2 regions of the Mitsuokella sp. UBA4253 genome follow, and region 1 is predicted to be linked to the other one. Evidence: a T-box and tRNA genes for the amino acid it is inferred to sense, from the RefSeq annotation. Region 1 holds a T-box; the other holds one or more tRNA genes.
What was found. The T-box of region 1 lies ahead of leuS (leucine--tRNA ligase). A T-box ahead of a tRNA ligase gene usually reads a tRNA of that ligase, here a tRNA-Leu.
Positions count from the first base shown of each region.

Region 2: it has a tRNA-Leu gene. The T-box ahead of leuS (leucine--tRNA ligase) is inferred to sense a tRNA for this amino acid. The anticodon was not compared.

Region 1 is NZ_DGWR01000012.1:80,818-91,504, reverse strand. Features, by position in the region: gene B2X55_RS05720 (tRNA (adenine(22)-N(1))-methyltransferase) at 66-755, shown strand; gene B2X55_RS05715 (Nif3-like dinuclear metal center hexameric protein) at 749-1,555, shown strand; gene B2X55_RS05710 (YitT family protein) at 1,599-2,540, shown strand; T-box leader at 2,588-2,792, shown strand; gene leuS (leucine--tRNA ligase) at 2,839-5,319, shown strand; gene B2X55_RS05700 (Cof-type HAD-IIB family hydrolase) at 5,338-6,141, shown strand; gene B2X55_RS05695 (ABC transporter substrate-binding protein) at 6,208-7,530, opposite strand; gene B2X55_RS05690 (response regulator transcription factor) at 7,527-8,219, opposite strand; gene B2X55_RS05685 (sensor histidine kinase) at 8,216-9,568, opposite strand; gene B2X55_RS05680 (sugar ABC transporter substrate-binding protein) at 9,569-10,534, opposite strand.
Region 2 is NZ_DGWR01000015.1:196,644-207,330, reverse strand. Features, by position in the region: gene B2X55_RS08155 (reverse transcriptase domain-containing protein) at 1-1,067, shown strand, start outside; gene B2X55_RS08150 (hypothetical protein) at 1,112-1,258, shown strand; gene B2X55_RS08145 (AAA family ATPase) at 1,483-2,844, shown strand; gene B2X55_RS08140 (hypothetical protein) at 2,844-3,467, shown strand; tRNA gene B2X55_RS08135 (tRNA-Leu) at 3,630-3,716, shown strand; gene B2X55_RS08130 (hypothetical protein) at 3,805-4,350, shown strand; gene B2X55_RS08125 (hypothetical protein) at 4,437-5,237, opposite strand; gene B2X55_RS08120 (capsule assembly Wzi family protein) at 5,891-7,435, shown strand; gene B2X55_RS08115 (IMP dehydrogenase) at 7,654-9,159, shown strand; gene B2X55_RS08110 (EAL domain-containing protein) at 9,419-10,687, shown strand, end outside.

The sequences.
Region 1 (10,687 bases):
TATGCTAAGCTTGTGCTAAGATAGAGGAAAACTGGAAGTATAGACGTCTATGAGGAGGGATTTTCATGAATCTGGGAGATCGCTTGCAGGCCGTGGCCGACTTCGTGCCGCAGGGCAGCCGTGTGGCCGACATCGGCACGGACCATGGCTACCTTGCGGTAGAACTCGTGAAGTCGGGCAAGGCGAAGTTCGTCGTGGCGAGCGACAAGAACACAGGTCCCTACGAGGCTGCCGTGCGTACCGTCCGCGAGAATGGACTGGCGGACAACGTCATCTCGGTGCGCCTCGGGGACGGCCTCAAGAGACTCAAGCCCGGCGAGGTTGACACAGTCTGCATCGCCGGCATGGGCGGTGCGCTGATGGTCGAGATCCTCGAAGGCTCGCCTGATGTCGTCGAGACGCTTGACACACTCATCCTGCAGCCGCAGAGCGCGGCGCCGGAGTTGCGCCGCTGGATCTACCGCAAGCACTGGCACATCGAGGATGAATCGCTCGCGCTCGACGATGGGCGCATCTACGAGATCATCATGGCCAAGCGCGGCCGCCGCAAGATGCCGGAGCAGCTGATGCTCGAGATCGGTCCCGTCCTCTGGCAGAAGAAGCCGCCTCTCTTGCGCCATCACATCGAGGCCCTGCTCTTCCAGGAGCGCCGCGTCGCAGCGGGCATGGAGAAGAGCGATGCCGCGAAGAAGTCGAAGAAGTATCAGGCCGTCATCCGTCACATCAAGGAACTGGGGGAGCATCTGTCATGGTAAAATGTCAAGTTGTCATGGATGCGCTGGAGCGCATCGCGCCGCATCATCTCGCAGAGGATTGGGATAACCCGGGCCTGCTCGTCGGCAGCCCGGAGCGGCAGGTCAGCCGCATCCTCGTCGCACTCGACGTCAGCGACATTGTCGTGCGCCAGGCCGTGCACGAAGGGGCAGAGATGATCGTCGCACACCATCCGCTGCTCTTCAAGCCGATCAAGAAGATCCGCACGGACGAGCCGCTCGGCCACCGCCTGCAGGTCCTCCTGCAGCACGACATCGCTGTGGCCGCCGCGCACACGAATCTCGACATCGCCCGCGGCGGCGTCAACGATGTGCTCGCGGAGGCCATCGGCCTCTCGAAGCTCTCGAGCTTCGTCATCACGCAGCAGGGCGAGGGCGGAGAGACCGAGAGCCTTGGTCGCATCGGCTCGCTGCCGCAGCCGATGGCGATCCGCGACTTCGCCGAGCAGGTCCGCGAGGCCCTGCCGACGGAGCACGTGCGCTTCGTCGACGCCGGCGACCGCCCGGTGCGCAAGGTCGCGCTCTGCAGCGGTGCCGGTGCGGAATTCGTGGATAGGGCCGCGATGATGGGGGCGGATGCCTACGTCACGGGCGATGTGCGCTACCACGATGCGCAGCGCGCCGCCGAGCTCGGCATGCACGTCATTGACGCTGGCCACTTCGGCACGGAGTTCCCCGTCGTCGCCACGCTCGTGAGCCGATTGCGCGAAGAGCTGCGCGGCGAAGGCGAGGTCGAAGTCATCGCCGACCGCGAGTCGAAGGACTTCTTCTCGCTGGCCTGATATACGTTTCTCACATCTGCGCTTTTGCGCGAAAGGCTGCACTATGAATCAGAATCTCTGGCGCAAGCACGCCATGCGCTACTTCCAGATCACGCTCGGCTGCCTGCTCGTCTGCCTGGGCTTCAACCTCTTCCTGATCCCCGCACACCTCTTGACGGGCGGCATCAGCGGCGTGGCCCTGATCATCTACTACCTGATCGGCCTGCCCGTCGGCATGCAGAACCTCGTCTACAACCTTCCAATCCTCTACCTCGCCTACCGTGTCTTCGGCCGCCTCTACGCCGCGGACACGATCTTCGGCACGGTGGCGCTGTCGGTCTTCCTCGATGCGACGCACTTCCTCGTCGACTGGAGCATCTGCAGCGATCCGATGCTCAACTCCATCTTCGGCGGCGTGCTCGCCGGCGTCGGCTTCGGCATGGTCTTCCGCGCCAACGCGAACACGGGCGGCCTCGACGTCATCGCGGCCGTGGCCAAGAAGTACTACTCCCTCGATGTCGGCACGGTCGTCTTTATGCTGAACTTCCTGATCATCATGGGTTCGGTCGCGCTCTTCGGCGTCGAGGTCGCGCTGTTCAGCATCGTCTCCATTTACGTGACGGCGGAGCTGACGAACCGCGTGGCCGCCGGCCTCAACCGCGAGAAGTCCATCCTCATCGTCTCGCCGCAGGCCAAGGCCATCTGCAACGACATCATGGAGAACGTGCACCGCGGTGCGACGTTCCTCGACGGCCGCGGCGGCCTCGCGGAGGAACCGAAGAACATCCTGTTCGTCGTCGTGAGCCTCACGCAGGTCAGCCGCGTCAAGACCATCGTAAGCCATCACGACCCGCAGGCATTCATGATCGTCTCTGATACGTCGGAGGTGTCGGGTAAGGGGTTCACGCTCGCCTGCGAGAGCTACGAGGACGCGCGGCGCAAGTGGCAACAGACGCACGAGAAGCAGCTCGAGTTCGAGCAGCTGCACGGCAGGCGCGAGAAGTAGTTGACGATACGCGCAATCCCCGCTATAATAGGAGCATATGTAAACACGTAAATCCGAGGATGCAGAGCAGTAGGTGTAGGACGTCTCAAGAGAGCCGGCGGCAGGTGGGAGCCGGTGACAGGAAGCGCTGAACTCACTGCGGAGGAGCGGCCGGGGAGCCTTCGAGCGAAACGGCCGACGCCTGCCACGTTACGGCACCGAGAGGATGCTTTGGCATCAAGCAGGGTGGTACCGCGAATCATCGTCCCTGATCGTCACATGACGGTCAGGGATTTTTTAGTTTTAGGAGGCAATTGAGATGGAAAGATATTCGCCGCAGGACATCGAGTCGAAATGGCAGAAGAAGTGGGAAGAGGGCAAGGTCTACAAGACGGAGGCCGACGCTAGTCGCCCGAAGTACTACGCACTCGAGATGTTCCCGTATCCGTCGGGCAACCTGCACATGGGCCACGTGCGCAACTATGCCATCGGCGACGTCATGGCGCGCTACAAGACGATGGAAGGCTTCAACGTCCTGCACCCGATGGGCTTCGACTCCTTTGGCATGCCGGCTGAGAATGCGGCCATCAAGCACGGTGTCAAGCCGGCCGACTGGACGTACAGCAACATCGAGAACATGGAGAAGCAGCAGAAGAAGCTCGGCCTCTCCTACGACTGGGACCGCGAGGTCAAAACGTGCGATCCCTCGTATTACAAGTGGACACAGTGGCTCTTCGAGCTCTTCTACAAGCGCGGCCTCGCCTACAAGAAGAAGGCTTCGGTCAACTGGTGCGACACCTGCGGCACGGTCCTCGCGAACGAGCAGGTCATCGACGGCAAGTGCTGGCGCTGCGACCACGAGGTCCACAAGAAGGACCTCTCGCAGTGGTTCCTCAAGATCACGGACTACGCCGATGTCCTGCTGAAGGACCTCGACAAGCTCAAGGGCTGGCCGGAGCGCGTCAAGACGATGCAGGACAACTGGATCGGCCGCAGCGAGGGCCTGGAGTTCAATCTCGAGGCGCCGGAGCTCGGCACGTCGATTGCCGCCTACACGACGCGCCCCGATACGGTCTACGGCATCACCTTCCTCGCGCTCGCAGCTGAGCATCCGCTCGTCGACAAGATCTGCGAGAACAACCCGAAGGCTGAGGAGATCCAGGCCTTCGTCAAGCGCACGCGCAACCAGAGCGAGATCGAGCGCACGTCGAGCGAGTCCGAGAAGGAAGGCATCTTCACGGGCGCTTACTGCATCAACCCGTTCAACGGCAACAAGGTGCAGATCTGGGTCACGAACTACGTCCTGGCTGACTACGGCACGGGCGCCGTCATCGGCGTGCCGTCGGAGGATTCGCGTGACTGGATGTTCGCGACGAAGTACGACATTCCGAAGATCATCACGCTGCAGCCGCGCGACCATGAGCTCAAGCTCGAGGAGATGACAGAGGCCTACACGGACAAGGACGGCGTCCTCGTCAACTCAGCTGAGTTCACAGGCCTCGATATCAAAGAGGCCATGAAGGGCATCATGGACAAGGCCGAGAAGGAAGGCTTCGGCAAGCGCCGCGTCAACTTCCGCCTGCGCGACTGGCTCATCTCGCGCCAGCGCTACTGGGGTGCGCCGATCCCGGTCATCAATTGCCCGCACTGCGGCGAAGTCCTCGTGCCGGAAAAAGACCTGCCGGTCATGCTGCCAGAGGATGTCTCGTTTGACCAGGGCTCGCTGTCGCCACTGGCGTCGAGCGAGAGCTTCGTCCACTGCAAGTGCCCGAAGTGCGGCGCCGATGCGACGCGCGAGACGGACACGATGGACACCTTCATCTGCTCTTCGTGGTACTACCTGCGCTACACGGACCCGCACAACGACAAGGAGCCGTTCGCCAGGGACAAGGTCAATTACTGGGCGCCTGTCGACCAGTACATCGGCGGCATCGAGCACGCCATCCTGCACCTCCTGTACTCGCGCTTCTTCACGAAGGTCCTGCACGATGCCGGCCTCGTCGACTTCGATGAGCCGTTCACGAACCTCCTGACGCAGGGCATGGTCCTCAAGGACGGCTCGAAGATGTCGAAGTCGAAGGGCAACGTCGTCTCGCCGGAGGAGATCATCGCGAAGTACGGCGCCGACACGGCCCGCCTCTTCATCCTGTTCGCCGCACCGGTCGACCGCGACCTCGAGTGGAGCGACAAGGGCGTCGAGGGCTCGTACCGCTTCCTCAACCGCGTCTGGCGCATCCTCGGCCACTTCGAGGAGGCCATCAAGGCGGGCAAGCCGGACTACGATGTCACAGCGCTCACGAAGGACGAGAAGGAACTGCGCCGCATCCTGCACGTGACGATCCGCAAGGTCACGGAGGATGTGCGCGACCGCTTCATGTTCAACACGGCCGTCTCTTCCATCATGGAGCTCGTCAACGCCTTCTACGCCTTCCAGGACAAGGAGATGAACGCCGGCCTCGCGCGCGAAGTCGCCGAGAACCTCATCAAGCTCCTGGCACCGTTTGCGCCGCACATCACGGAAGAGCTCTGGAGCCGCCTGTTTGAGGGCCAGGGCAGCGTCCATCAGCAGAAGTGGCCGGCATTTGACGAAGAGGCCACGAAGCTCGCGGAGATCGAGATCGTCCTGCAGATCAATGGCAAGGTACGCGACAAGCTCATGATCCCTGCCGATACGGATCGCGAGGGCATGAAGAAGATCGCCATGGAACTGCCGCGCACGCAGGAACTCACGGACGGCAAGACGATCGTCAAGGTCATCTGTGTGCCGAAGAAACTCGTCAACATCGTCGTCAAGGGCTGACATTCAGGAGGGGTTCGCATGGCAAGGATTGTATTCTCGGACATCGACGGCACGCTGCTGACGGATGACAAGCGCGTCACCGAAAAGACGGAGCAGGCCGTCAAGGGCCTCGTGCAGCAGGGGATTCCCTTTGTACTCGTCTCGGCGCGCATGCCGGAGGCCATCTACCCGATCACTGAGGCGATGGGCGTCAAGATCCCGCTGATCTCTTACAGCGGTGCGCTCGTGCTGACGGAAGAGGGAGAGACGCTTTACAGCCTGACGATGAAGGCGGAGAACGCGGCAGCCTTCCTCGAGGCGGTCGAGGCGCACTTCCCCCAGGCGACCGTCAACTACTACGCCGGCCATCACTGGTACGTCAAGGACACGAGCGACCCGCGCGTCGCCTTGGAGATGAAGATCACGGGAGCCGTGGCCGAGAGGCGCTCCTTCGCGGACTGCCTGACTGAGGGCACCCTGCCGCACAAGATTCTGCTCATGATGGAGCCTGCGGACTGCGAGCGGGCTGAGCGGGAACTCCAGGCGCTGTTCCCGGCGCTCAATATCGTGCGCTCTGCGCCACACCTGCTCGAGATCATGGATGCTTCCGTCAACAAGGCGAGCGGCATCGAGGTCATGCTGAAGCACTTCGGCCTCGAGGCGAGCGATGCGCTCTCGTTCGGCGACAACTACAACGACCTCGAGATGCTCCGCTATACAGGCGCGAGCGTCGCCATGGGCAACGCGCCGCAGCCGGTGAAGGCGGCAGCAGGCGAGGTCACCACCTCCAACGAAGAGGACGGCATCTACGTGTACCTCAGCGAGCACCATCTGATTGGCTGAGCGCCGAAAACAAACATGCAAAAAAAATCGACTGACAGGAATCTGTCGGTCGATTTTTTTGTGCGTTCACTTGAGAAGGAGGTCGTTGATTTCCTTCTGGATGCGGTTCATGGAGTTGACCTCGAGCGCGTCGCTGTCGATGAGCTTCTGGATCTCCTGGTCGGCCAGCCTCATGGCCGCTACGTAGCGCGGGAAGCGGTAGGGGACGGTGCCCTCCTCGATGACCTGGCTGACGGCCAGCGGGCTGCGGCCTGTCCGGCCGCTGGCCTCCGTGCCGAAGAGCTCCTGTGGGGCGGCCTCCTCGATGATGCCGCGCCGCGTCGGCAGGGCAGCTGAAAGCGAGAGCAGCAATGTCTGGTTCTCCCTGTCGTGGCAGTATGCCTTGAGGAATTCCCAGGCGAGCTGACGTTCTTTCGTCTTGGCGCTGATGCCCATGAGCAGCGTCTGCACGGGCGAGGTGTTGCGCCCTTCCGGCCCGCGCGGCAGGCGAATGCAGTCCCACTCGAAGTCCGTGGCCTTCTTGATGCGCCAGGGATAGGGCTTGTACGTGCGGTAGGCGGCGAAGTTGAAGGGGCGGAAGGCGACGTGGCCGATGTCGAAGTCGCGCTCCTGCACGACTTGGTTGCGCTGGAGCTGGTGCAGCGCGTTGGCGAAGCGCACGGCGCTCTCGATGCGCTCGTCGGTGAAATACGACGCCTTGCCGTCCTCGCGGAACAGCTCGGCTCCGCTCGTGACGGCGGCATCCTGCCAGTTGTAGCCGTAGGCACCGAACTGGTCGAGGCGGCCGTCGCCGTCCGTATCGCGCGTGACCTTCTGGCAGATGGCGAGGAAGTCGTCCCAGGTCCAGTCGTCCTGCGGCATGGGGATGCCCTCGCGGTCGAGCAGCGTGCGGTTGACGAACATCAGGCGCGGCACGCATTCGGCGGGCAGGGCGTAGAGCGCGGCGTCATCTGCGCTGCGGCCGAAGGCGAGCGGAGCGGGGTAGAAGTCGTCGAGCGCGAAGGCATCGTCCTTCTTGGCGAGCGCATCGAGCGGCAGCAGGGCGCCGAGCCCTGCGTAGAGGTTGAAATCGTCCTGCGGGATCAGGAAGACGTCGGGCATCTCGCCGGCGAGCTCGCGGCCCGCCAGCCATTCCGTGTAGTCGGACTTGCGGATGCCGCTCTGGTAGGTGACTTTGACGCCGGGGTGCTCCGCTTCGAAGCGCGCGATGACATGGTCGAGATAGGCGTAGCTCTCGCCCTGCGGCACGTCCCAATTGCTGCCGGCAAACGTCCCGACGCGCAGCTCGATGGCGCACGGCTCCATGAGATAGAGCGAGAGGAAGACGAAGGCGTACGCGACGAGCAGCAGCAAAGTAAAAGGAGAGCGCAGGCGACGCTTACCGCTCATGGATGTACCTCTTCATTTGCAAGACCCGTCTGCACGGCCCAGATTGCGAGCTGCGTGCGGTCGCGCAGATTGAGCTTAGAGAGGGCTGAGGAGAGGCCGTTGCGGATGGTGCCGTCTGAGAGCGAGAGCTTTGCCGCGATTTCCTTGTTCGAGAGGCCGCGGCCGACGAGCAGCGCGATATTGCGCTCCGTGTGGCCGAGGACAGCGGCGTCCATCGTCTCCTCAGGCGAGGTCGCGAGGCTCGACTGTGCCATCTGGTTGAAGAACTTGACGACCTTCGTCACGATGCCCGGGTTGATCATGGCGCCGCCCTGCGCGACCGTGCGGATGGCCGCGCTGAGCTCCGGCACCGACACGCCCTTCAAGAGGTAGCCGCTCGCGCCGTACTTGAGGGCGTTGAAGACGTATTCGTCGTCGTCGAACGTCGTGAGGATGATGATGCGGACCTGCGGCCAGCGTTCTTTGACGGCGTGCGTCGCTTCCACGCCGTCGAGCTCCGGCATGCGCACATCCATGAGCACGACGTCAGGCAGTGCTTTCCTGCCCTTTTCGATGAGCTCGATGAGCTCGCGGCCGTTGCCTGCAAGCCCCGTGACTTCCATATCGGCATTGGCGCCCAGCACGATGCTGAGACTGTCGCGGATGAGCTCCTGGTCATCTGCAATCATGATCTTGATCTTGTCCATCATAAAAAGTTCGATGCCTCCTCATTTTCTGGCAGGATTGCCTCGAGTGTGAACCCGGAGTCGCTCCAGTAGCGGAGCTTGCCGTGCAGCAGGGCAAGGCGCTCCTGCATGTGGCGCAGGCCGAAGCCCTTCTCGAGCTCGGCGATGTCGGCGCCCTCGCCGTCATCGGCGAGCAGCAGGTAGATGGCGCCGCGCTTGGCGCCAATGGTGATCTCGAGGTGCTTGGCGTGGCCGTGGCGCCTTGCGTTCGTCATGCCTTCCTGTACGACGCGGTAGAGCACCTCTTCCTGGTCGGGGCGCAGGCGCTCGGGCCACTCGAGGACCTCGAAGTCGATCTTCATGCCGGTCGAGCTCGCGAATTCCTCCACCATGTTCACGATGGCCTGCCGCAGCGGCAGGTGCTCGAGGTCGTCGGGCCGCAGCTTCTTGACGCTGCGGCGCACATCCTTGAGGCCGCGCAGGGCCGTCTCCTTTATTTTGACGAGCTGTTCCTTGGCCTTGTCGGGGGCGAGGTCGACGAGCAGCGCGGTGGCGTCGAGCCCCGCGGCGATGCCGGTCAGCGCGTGGCCGAGCGTGTCATGGATCTCGCGCGCGAGGCGGTTGCGCTCGCGCGTCTCGGCCATGGACTCCGCTTCAATCGCGTAGGCGCGCAGGCGCGTGTTCGCCTCTTCGAGCTGGGCGTTGAGGCTCGCGATGCGCTGCTTCTCCTGGTGGTTCTGGCGGATGAGCAGCGTCAGGTAGAAGACGAAGAGGATGAGGTTGAACGAGGCGAGGCCCGTGTGCATCAGGTGGATCCAGGACCGCGCAGACGGCGCGTAGTACGAGGTGTAGACGTCAAACGGCGTGACCTGATGCTCGAAGAACATCGCATTGTAGTCGACGATGGCGTAGAGGCCGAGCATGGCGCAGGTCAGCACGACGAGCTGGTGGCGGCCGGAATAGCGGTGCAGGAGGTCGGCGACGACGAGCAGCACGACGCCGTCGTAGGCGAGGTCGAGGCTGCGCAGCAGGACGATGCAGACGAAGATCTCTGCCGTGAGGCAGGCGTAGCGCATCGTCGGCATCATCTTGCCCTCGCGGTAGAGCCAGCCGAGCAGGGCGAGCAGCAGGAAGGCGCCGACTGAAGTGAAGAAGCCCGATACGGGCGGCAGCGGCACGCTCGACAGCTGCTCGAGGAAGGCGCGCGCGTGGAACGACCGGATGATCTTGTCCTGCGTGAGGCTCATGAAGGCGGCAGTCAGCGTGACGACCATGCCGTTGTAGATGATCAGGACGTCGTGCATCTGGTGCAGCTCGCTGGCGTCGAGCGCGCGCGCGAGGCGCTTGGCGCGGCGTAGGCTTGTGTCGCTCATTCAATCCCACTCCTTTGTCTTGGCGGGCGTCAGGTTTTCCTGCGTCCATAGATGGGTCGGCAGCTGGATCAGGCGGTCGACCGGCTCGCCGTCCAAGAGGCGGTAGGCCTGCTGTGCCGCGAGACGGCCGATGCGGCGCGGCGACTGGGCCGCCGTCGCCGTCATGCGCCCCGCAAGGATCAGCTCCTTCGTCTCGGGGACGCCGTCGACGCCGTAGACGCGGAACGACTGCAGCCTGCCGCAGGACTCGAGCGCAGCCATAGCGCCGAGTGCAGATGGATCGTTGAGCGCCATGACAGTGTCGGCCTCGGGATGGCGGCTGAGCATCTCCTGCATGGCCGGCATGGCGCGCTCGAGTTGCCCGTCGCACTCCGCCTCGTCGACGATGGTGAAGCCCGGATGGCCCGCGATCGTCTGCCGGAAGCCCGTGATGCGGTCGACGGCTGAGTGCGCACTGCTGTGCTTGAGAAGCAGGATGTTCGCGTGGTCAGCGTGCTGCAGGAGGTGTTCGGCGCAGGCGCGGCCGGCCGCGTAGTTGTCCGTCTCGATGGTCGAGGCGACAAAGTCGCTATCCTGGACATTCGTGTCGATCGTGATGACGGGGATGTGGGCCGCGCGCGCAGCTTCAAGCGCTGGCCCCATGCGCTCGAAGTCGACGGGGTTGAGGAAGATGACGGAGACGCCCTCGCGGATGAGGTCCTCGATTTCCTCGGTCTGCTTCTCGACCGAGAGCGCCGGGTCGCGCGAGAGCAGCACATCGCCGTGCTTCTCGACCTCCGTCCGGATCTCCTCGTCGATAATCTCGTAGAACGGGTTGTTGAGTGTCATGTAGACGGCGCCGAAGCGCTTCTGGTGTTCTTCTTGCTTCGCGCTGAGGTCGCGCTGCGGCGCATTGAGGGCGCCGAGGGCGAGGCAGATGATGATGATGGCCATCAGGAAGGCGATCATCCGTATTTCCCGGATCATGGCAGTTCCTTTCTTGCAGGTCTTGCGGGCAGGTGGTGTGCCTGGAAATCAAGATAGAAAATCGTTGCTGCTTTGATTATACCATAAGGGCCAGCCCCTCAGGCCGTGTATTCGGGCAAAAAATCCCGCAAGGACGTTGTGGGTCCTTGCGGG
Region 2 (10,687 bases), on a different contig from region 1:
TTGCAAAGTCAGCATTTGATTTTATAAAGAGCCATGATTCGTGTTGTATCATGGTAGGCGATTTTAAATCCTTTTTTGATTCTTTAGATCATAGGTATCTGAAAAATCGATTATGTGACGTATTAGGCGTGGACAAACTCCCTGATGATTGGTATGCTGTTTATAAGAGTATTACAAAATACGCAGAAAGTCGTATCGAAGATGTTGCTGCGTTCATTGGAAAATCGGGCTCATATGCAGGATATGAAGATATAAATAAGTTATCTCGATTAATGAGCATAAATGATTTTCATAAATTTAAGAAGTGCTCATTTCCGAACTTACGCAAAAGTGATGATGATAAGAATGCTCTTCATCCAGCAGTCGAAAAGAACAAGAAGGGTTATGGTATTCCTCAAGGATCCTCTATTAGTGCTGTTTTTGCCAATGTTTATATGCTGGAATTTGATAAAAATATACATGATTATATTCAAAAATATGATGGGTTTTATATGAGATATTGTGATGATTTTATTATCATTTTTCCCGAAACTGGAAAGGATTATTTTCTACAGAGATATACGGAAATTATGAAGTATATCGAAGGGGTTCAAAGCTTGATATTAGAAGTAAATAAAACGCAGGTTTATGAATATCGAAATCAATCTATTATGAATTGTAATCTCTATATCACTGATGAGGAAGGAGCTCAAATAAAGAAGCGGATTGATTACTTAGGATTCTCTTTTGATGGCAAGAAGATTTCGATACGTGATAAGACTCTATCAAAATATTATTATCGTATGTACCGAAAGGTAAAAGCTGCTCGATATTGGTCTATTAAGAAAAAACGTATTCAAACCAAGAGTTTGTACAATCTATATTCTGCTCATAGAAACAAGGATATATTGTCGCCGAAAGGATGTAGGGGAGATCAAAAGAATAAACATATAAGAGATAAAGGTAATTTTTTGACGTATGTAAGGCGTTCCGAAAAAGAGTTCGGTAAAAAAGAATCAATAAATCAAGGAACTTATCATCATATGACAAAGATTAAACGTGCTATCGATACCTGGAAGAATGACTAGACTTGAATCTAGTGTAGGATCTTTCTTATACATTTGGGAAGGATGTGCAGAAATACATCGCCCGGACAATCAAGACGGAACTCTTCAATGGTCTGAAGGCTATCATCCTCACGTTGCCGCATCGCTCGGATGAGGTGATCCGCTTGAATCCAGACCTGATTGGACGTACGACATTTATTGACATGCCTTGAATGTCGTGAACTCCATCAAGCATGTCGAGAAAATCATCAAGGCACAGGTCCCCAGTCTCGATACGATCGAATGGAAGGACAGCTGCCTGTTGACGCAAGAACCACCCTGCAGTGCAGTAGCTGCAGGGCGGTTCTTGGTATGGGGGACGATGTTTTGTGCTATGCGGTGAAGGGTATCCATGTTATAATGAGGGAGAATATCTGTGATTCAGGGGGAGGAGCGTATGAATCAGGAATGGACTTTGCATGTCGAGCGGATTGGGAAGATCGCGAAGGCGGATATCCGGATTGCACCACTGATTTTCTTCATTGGTGATAACAACAGCGGTAAATCCTATATGATGACAATCTTATGGGGGCTCTTGTTCTTGGGGAAGAACCTTTTCCCTGCTCGCCCTTCGGACAGCCGGGCGTATAAGCGCTGTGAGGACTGGTTGCGTGAGCATGTCGACAGGGAGAGTATGCTCGACGATGCTGTTGTCGCGCTTTATCTCGATTGGTTCAATGAGCTGCTGATCCAGCGGAAGAAGGATTTCTTGCACCATCTGTTCAACCATGTAATGGAATCTGGCAAGATGGAGGTCCGGGACTATCGGCAGAAGAAGCCGTTGAAGCTGCACTTCCGCGAGGGCAAGCGATATGCGTTCCATGCGGGGCGTGACATCAGTTTCCCGCAGAGTGAGACGTATACGCGCGAGGAACTGATGCGGATGAATACGTACATCTGCTGGAATCTGCTGATGGGGGACATCGCGGCGCCTCTTTACACGCCGGTGATGCGGGGGCGCCGGAATGGCGAGCCTGTGTATCTGCCGGCATCCAGGACGGGTTTCATGCTCACCTACAAGCAGCTCTTGGAACAGTCCATCCAGGCGAACTTCAGCCAGACGGCAGTGGGGGACAGAGGAGCACTGACTCTGCCGTATGTTGACTTCCTGCAGCTCATTACGAAGTTTGAGTCCCCTCGGGCGAATGCATTAGCAGATCATTTGATGCCGTTTTTGGAGACGTACATGACGGATGGTTCTTTCAAGATCAAGCGCACGATTCTCCCGGATTTCCAGTATACGCCTAAGGATGTGGGGGCGGATATGCCGCTCTACATCACGTCGTCGGTCATCACGGAGCTGGCGCCGCTGGCGCTGCTGCTTCAGTCCGGCATCAACTTCAAGACGATCATCATCGAGGAGCCTGAGGCACATCTCCATCCTGCACTGCAGAAGCGGATGGCGCAGTTCATTGTCCGCTTGGTGAACAACAGAAAATCGGTTTGGGTCACGACGCACAGCGATACGATCTTGCAGCATGTCAACAATATGCTGAAGCTAGCAAAGCGTCCCCCTGCCGAGCGCAAGCAGCTCATGGAGCGGTTTGACTATGACTCTGTGGACCTGCTGCAGGATCGTCAGGTCAGGATGTATCAGTTCTCAAGAGAATCGAAGGAATTGAGGGATCCTGTGGAGCAGGGCAGGACGTTTGTCCAGGAATTGAAGCCGCAGAAGTACGGCTTTGAAGTCCCGAGCTTTAACGATGCTTTAGAGCGCATCCTTGATGAAGTTTACGCGTTCCAGGGGGAGGATGACTGATGCATGATGCCAGACTGAATTTTGTGCTGCAGGAATTCATCGCTCCGGAGTATATAGAGGCTGAGTGCTCGGACTACCTGTTGACCGAGAATCAGGATTCCGGTTATACGGAACTGACACTACATGTCAAAGGTGAAAATATATGTATCGCCCAGTACGATAAGAAGAATCGTTGCGGTTTCTGGAATCGCGGCCAGCGGAAGGGATTGAGCAAATGTGTGGATCACGCTATTTTGCAGCGTGTGGGCGATAGTTGGATCCTGCATATGATTGAAATGAAGGGACGTATGGACAATCGGAAGTGGTTTGACGTTCGGTTGAAGAACCGAGCGAGCTATCTGGATATGCGGGTGCTATGTGCGGCCTTGGGGATTCGCATCAAGGCGGTGTATGCCTATACGACATATGCGGAAAATCGATTCAGTACGACGGAGCATCGCACGAATCCACGTATGATGGCAGCTCCCTTGGGAAAACGATACATCGATCCGGTCAAGGAATGGACTCAGGGGAAGATGCATGTGACTGTTGGGTTGAACGAGGAACTTGTGATCCTGCATCAAGCTGTCCAGATGAAGCGTCAGAACGGCGTGCTGAGAGGTGAACTTGCTATACCGGATTGACTGACACCCCTTCCAATCCTGCGGACCACCTTCCACTGAGGGACGGAAACCACATCCACCGCTCCGCGCGACCTTCTCCAGGGGAGAAGGTTTTGGGGGATTGACAGGGGGCGGGGAGTCTGGTATACTATTATCTGTTAACGATGCATGATGTGTCGTTTTGCCGGAGTGGCGGAATTGGCAGACGCAGCAGACTCAAAATCTGCCGTTGGCAACAACGTACCGGTTCAAGTCCGGTCTTCGGCACCACTTGCTATGTGAGGCTTCGCGGGGTTCTGCGGGGCCTTTTTTGGTGCCTGCCCGGCGGCGGGGATGGCGATGATGTGGAGGGACTGGGATGGAGAAGCAAGGTTGCTGGAATGATATGGGGCGGCGCGGCTGCATGGAGGCGGTGGCGGATCTCTTGCATGTGGAGCTGCGGGAGGTGTTTGCTGTCGAGGGCGTGGCGGAGTCGCTGTTCTTCCTGGCGGAGGACGGGCTCTACGCGATGGCGGTGCAGGCGGACCTGATCGGCACGCTGTCGGCGGAGGAGCTGGAGGCGGCCCGGGCGGCGGCTGTGCTCGACAAGGGATGCCTGGCGGACCTCCTGAGCGGGGCGGCGCGGATCCGCATGGAGCCTTTCGTGCCGGTGGAGCCGGATTTTTACTACTACATGGCGGACGACAATACGGTGCGCGGGTGCAACTGGCACGGCACGTTTGCGGACTTTGCGCATGCGGCGGCGGGCAACTGCTTCCGGACGGAGGCGGAGGTGCTGCGCTATCTGCCGCAGCTTATGGAACAGCTCAAGGCGCACTACCGGGCGGAGCGCGGCCTGGCGGCGCCGGAGGAGGCGGGGCCGGCGGATGAGCTCAGCCTCTTTGATGAGCCGCCGCATGACTGATGGCCGCTCCGTGGACACGAGGAAAGGAAAAGACCGCATCCGGCAGGGAACTGCTCGGATGCGGTCTTTTTGGCGTGCTTGTGGTCTTATTCGTCGTCGCCGGAGTTGTCGTGGTCGGCGCCGGAGTAGGAGCCGGTGTAGTCGGCGGGATAGATCGTGATGTCGTAGTGGTTGTTGTTCCACTCGTGGGAGAGGTGGTGCTTGAAGGGAGTGAGGGCCTCGAGGAGGATGCGGTAGGCCGTCGTGCCGGCGTAGATGCCGGAGTCGGAGATGTCGACTTTGTAGCCGTTCTCGTGGGAGTAGGTGCCGTGAGCGTGGTAACCGTATTCAGCGCCGCCCGTGAGGACGAAGGAGACGCCGGCTGACTGGGCGAGGGTGTTGAGCGTGTCGAGGAAGGCGACGGTCGAGCTCTTGAAGTGCTCGGTGTCGGTCACGTCGTTTGCATCCCACGGCGTGTCCATGCCGTAGACGCTGCTCCACTTGTGGAGGTTGCTCTTGCCGAAGTCGGTGCGGACGGCGTAGGCGTCAGCCGTGGAGCTGCTGCCCGGCGCGGGCTGCGAGGGGATGATGGACGGCAGGTCAATCGCGGGCGTGATGGGCGAAGTCGGCGTCACGGGCGAGAGCGGGGAGATCTTGGCTTCGACCTCGGCATTCTTGCTGTAGCCTGGCTCGGCGGGCAGATGGCGCTGCATGGCGGCCGGTGCGGTCATGGCGGCGTCGTGCTTGACCATGGCGGAGGCGCTGTCCGTCATGGCAGCCTCAGCACGATGCGAAGAGACGTGTGCGGTGACGGCTGGCGCGGCTGAGACGGCAGTGGTGCTGGCTGCGGCGCACGCGAGGAGCGCGGCGGCAAACAGGGTTCTCACGGTTCTTGTTTTACGACTCAATAAAAAGACCTCCTAGGCACTGGACACATATCACGATTTTGCGATTCTGACGACAAATCGAACGATTTGCCAATAGAATACGCTTACTAAAGCTCTTAATAGTTCTTTATTATACTACTTTTGTCGCAATCCGTAAAGGCGGGGGGCTTGACAGAGAACTTCCCGCCGCGCGTGCGGGCAAAAAAAGAAGCGGCTGACAAATGGGGGAGTCAGCCGCTGTGGCAGTTGAGGAAGTGAAAGGATATCAACTGCCACACCAAAGGGATCGGATAGTCTATCACCACTATCCACTTAATAGCACTTCGCCGCTCCGTCGCGGAATTCCTGCTGATTTCCGGATAAAATTCCGCAGATTGGTCCGTTTTCCAAATAGTGTACTTTGGTACGGCGGGGGGCGCGATGTGGTATAATGGGGTGATACGGTATTGAAGGAGGAAACAGGGGATGGCAGTATTTTGGGAACAGCTGCTCGCGCTCGTGGCGGTGGTCTTCATCGCGTTCGGCACGGTCTACGGCTACCGCAGCTGGCGCAAGAACAAAATGCGCTGAAACCTCTGCCCAGAAGCAGGTGCACTTGCTTTTGGCGGGGCAATCATGATAGAATTCTCATGTATTTTAAAATTTCTATGATAGTTGTGAGTGGGGGAATCCTGATGAAGAAGACTTTGCTGGCCGGTATGATGGCGGCTGCGGCATCGGTCATGGTGCCGGGACTGGCCGGGGCGGAAGCTGTGACGGCGGATGTGCCGACGGGGAGCGTCTATTACGACTATGTCGACAAGCTCAGCGGCATGGGCTACATCGATGCGCTGCCGGACGGCGCGCGCCCGTACAGCCGCATGCAGATGGCGAAGTGGGTGCTGCAGGCGGAGAAAAACGCCAAGGACAAGCCGATGCCTGCCTATCTCGCAGACGAGCTCGCCTCGATGCGTCAGGCCTTTGGCGCGGAGATCGAGGTGCTCGAGGGCAGGAGCGACCAGGAGGACGTCGCGCTGCGCGAGGCGTCGCTGCGGCTCGCGAGCTACAACAGCGACCAGTCGTCGTACAGACAGCGTCGCAACGGCAGTAGCGCTCAGCCACATGCGCATTGGCAGCCGTTTGGCCAGGGCACGAATGGCTACGACTATGCGGACGGCTTCAATGCCGTCGCCAAGGCGGAGGTCTCGGGCAACATCGGTCACAAGACGGCTGTCTCGCTGACGCCGCGTCTGAGCTGGAACGACGATGACGATGCGGAGCTCAAACTCGAAGAGGGCTATGTCAAGACGAAGACGGGCATTGTCGAGTACCTCGCGGGCCGTCAGGCGTTGAGCTACGGCCAGGGCAAGACGGGCAAGCTCGTGCTCGACAACACGATGAAGCCGATGACGATGGTCCAGGCGCATCTCGAGGACGACATGCCGGTGCGCGGCTTCTTCCGCTTCCTCGGCAAGCAGAACTACCATGTCTTCTACGGCCAGCTTGAGGGCGACCGTCGCGACCGCGCTGTAGATCACAAGGACTTCGACCATGCGGGTCTCTTGGGCGTGCGCGCCGACTTCACGCCGTCGGATGCCTTCACGTTCGGCCTGATGCGCGTCTCGATGCTCGGCGGTGAGCGCAACGGCCTCTCGAAGTCGGACTGGCGCCACTGGGTGACGGGGCGCAATGACGAGGCGGGCCAGGATCGCTGGAATGATATTGCGGGCGGCGACTTCCGCGTGCGCCTGCCGGGCGTCCAGTTCTACGGCGAGGTCTACGGCGAGGACGCGGGCGGCCTGCAGCCGACGGAGCGCGGCTACCGCTTCGGCACGTACCTGCCGCAGCTGACGCGCGATGGCTCGTGGGACATGACGCTCGAGTACGCCTCGACAAACCCAGCCTGGTACGTCCACCAGAAGTACCAGAATGGCTGGACGTACAGCGACGACATCATCGGCGACTCGATGGGCAACAACGCCAAGAAGTACTACCTCGGCGTCAACCACTACCTGCCGGGCGAGAACCAGATCGGCGCGTACTTCATGCGCACGCAGATGGACCGTGGTGCGATGAACCACCCGAACGTCTATGAGGCAGCTCTGACAGGCCGCCTCAAGCTGCAGGACCACTTCTTCCTCGACGGCTCGCTTGGCCTCGCGAAGATCGAGCATGCCGACTACACGGCGCGCAACGACAAGGACGTCTTTGCGACGGCCATGGCCCGCTGGCAGTATTGATGCAGAGAAAAGTCAAGGAAATCCCCTCGGATTCCCTTGGCTTTTTTCTTTGCGCCGGGGCGCGGGCGGTGCTATAATGAAGCTATGGGAGCGCCATGCTCTTGTAACAGTGTAAACCGCGTTTCAAAAAGGGATTGACAAGCCTTTTCCTTTATTGTAGACTAGTAACAATATATTTGAGGAAGGTCCTCAGGAGATTCAAGAAAGAAGGGGTTACGTTGGCATTCTATTTCAAGGAACCATCACACACGTTTGGAGAGTATCTTCTCGTCCCAGGTTATTCGTCGGATAAGTGTATCCCGAATAACGTCTCTCTCAAGACGCCGCTGGTGAAGTTCAAGAAAGGTGAAGAACCGAAGATCTCGATGAACATCCCGATGACGTCTGCCATCATGCAGGCGGTCTCGAACGACAAGATGGCAATCGCACTCGCGAAAGAGGGCGGTGTCTCGTTCATCTACGGCTCGCAGAGCATTGAAGCAGAAGCTGCCATGGTATCCCACGTCAAGAACTACAAATCCGGTTTTGTCAGCAGTGACTCCAACATCAAGCCGACGACGACGCTCGGCGAGATCCTGGATCTCCTGCAGAAGACGGGCCATTCGACGATGGCTGTCACGGAAGACGGCACGCCGACGGGCAAGCTCCTCGGCATCGTGACGAGCCGCGACTACCGCATCTCGCGCATGAGCCTCGACACGAAGGCGGAGACGTTCATGACGCCGTTCGAGAAGCTCGTCTACGCGGATGCGGACACGACGTCTTTGACGAAGGCGAACGACCTCATCTGGGAGAACAAGCTCAACATGCTGCCGCTCGTCGACAAGAACCAGCGCCTGCGCTACATGGTCTTCCGCAAGGACTACACGGACAACAAGGAGCACGAGCTCGAGCTCATCGACGAGAACAAGCGCTACATCGTCGGCGCCGGCATCAACACGCGCGACTACGCGGAGCGCGTCCCGGCACTCCTGAAGGCTGGTGCGGATGTGCTCTGCATCGACTCCTCGGAAGGCTTCTCGGAGTGGCAGCGCATCACGCTCAAGTACATCCACGAGCACTTCGGCAGCGATGTCAAGGTCGGCGCGGGCAATGTCGTCGATGCTGAGGGCTTCCGCTTCCTCGCTGAGGCGGGTGCGGACTTCATCAAGGTCGGCATCGGCGGCGGCTCCATCTGCATCACGCGCGAGACGAAGGGCATCGGCCGCGGCCAGGCCACGGCGCTCATCGATGTCTGCGCCGAGCGCGACCGCTACTACGAGGAGACGGGCGTCTACATCCCGGTCTGCTCCGACGGCGGTATCGTCCACGATTACCACATGACGCTGGCCCTCGCGATGGGCGCCGACTTCCTGATGCTCGGCCGCTACTTCTCGCGCTTCGACGAGAGCCCGACGGACAAGGTCAAGGTCAACGGCACGTACTACAAGGAGTATTGGGGCGAAGGCTCGAACCGCGCCCGCAACTGGCAGCGCTACGATCTCGGCGGCGCGCGCAAGCTCTCCTTCGAGGAAGGCGTTGACTCCTACGTCCCGTACGCCGGCCCGCTCAAGGACAACGTCAACATCACGCTGGCCAAGATCCGCTCGACGATGTGCAACTGCGGCGCACTGACGCTGCCGGAGCTGCGCGAGAAGGCGAAGATCACGCTCGTCTCGGCCACGAGCATTGTCGAGGGCGGCTCGCACGATGTCATCCTCAAGGACAAATTCGGCCGCAACTGACGGCTTCCTGTCATACGGCAGCCTGGAACTCGCTTCCGGGCTGTTTTTTTGTGGGGGAAGGCGAAAAAGCAGGAAGTGGCGGAGAAATTACCAGAAATTTACATGAAGTGGCAGGAAAATACAGGTGCTTGGACGAAAGAATCTATATTGATTTTGATTTGTTATAAGTCTGCGATGAGAAGACGAGAAATAGATGGTGTCCTGTACGGGAAGGCTATGAGGCGCTTGTATCAGACATGGTCAGAGGGGGAGATTGCGCATGACGCTGCAATTCAGTGAGAAGGAAGTGAAGGGGGAGATCGCGCGGTTGTCGGAGGAATACGACGTCGTGCGGCTCGTCGATCCGGAGGAGTGCCATTCCTTTGCGATCGGGGCGGACTGCTCTTATGAATACGGCCCGAGTTGCTACTCGGTCTGGCGTAGCACGAACCGCTGCCGCAATTGCACGAGCCTGCGCGCGCTCAAGACGGGCATGGAGCTGCACAAGACGGAGATCAAGGACGGCGATCTCTACTTCATCACGTCGCGCCCCATCGAGATCTTGCTCGCGGACGGCACGACGTTTTCCTGTGTCATGGAGCTGATTCGCATAGAGAGGGGCCGGGGCATGAAGAAGGACGGGCATCACGCGATGCTGCAGAAGGGATTTGACCGGAAGGTGTTTGAGGAGACGCTGCGCATGGCCATGCAGAACCTGCCGACGGGTGTCGTCTGGTTTGATATGAGCGGGCACTGCATCTATGCGAACAGCGAGGCGTTCCGCCTCTTCGATGTCCCGGACAGCCTGGCAAAGCTCGAGGTCATCCTCAAGGACTGGTTCCAGGAGGATGCGCTCGCGAGCCCGGAGGCTACGGTCTGGCTGCAGCAGTACGGGGAGAAGGAGAGCCCGCGGTCGCTGCAGATCTGCCGCTACCCGCTCAACGACGGCACGGGCAAGGATGTCGGCATGTACTTCCTCATCAGCGACTGCACGCAGGACCAGAAGAACCTCGATTTGGAGCACTTCGGCACGATGCACGACGCCCTGACGGGCATCTACAACAAGTACGGCTTCTACCGGCAGGCGCGCCACGTCATGGACGACAACCCGCATGTGGAATACCTCATGGTCTGCCTGAACTTCGGGGACTTCAAGCTATTGAACGGGCTCTACGGCATGACGAAGGGCAATGAGCTCCTGGTGCGCGTCGGCGGCATGCTGCGCCGGCGCTACGGCCAGAACCGGCGGACGGCCTACGGGCGCCTCCGCGCGGACCGCTTCGCCATGATGATCCCGGCGGAGGACTTCGTGCCGGAGAAATACCTCAAGACGGTCGAGACGGTCATGCACGAGCTTACCTCGATCCACTTCGACCTGCAGATCGCAATCGGCATCTGCCGCGTCACGGACCGGCGCATGCCGATCTCGGTGCTCTGCGACCGCGCGTTTTTGGCGGCGAGCGTCTTGAAGACGCAGGAGAGCAACGGCTTTGTCTGGTACTCGGATCACATGATGTCCGACAAGATACGCGACCGCGCGGTGCTGAGC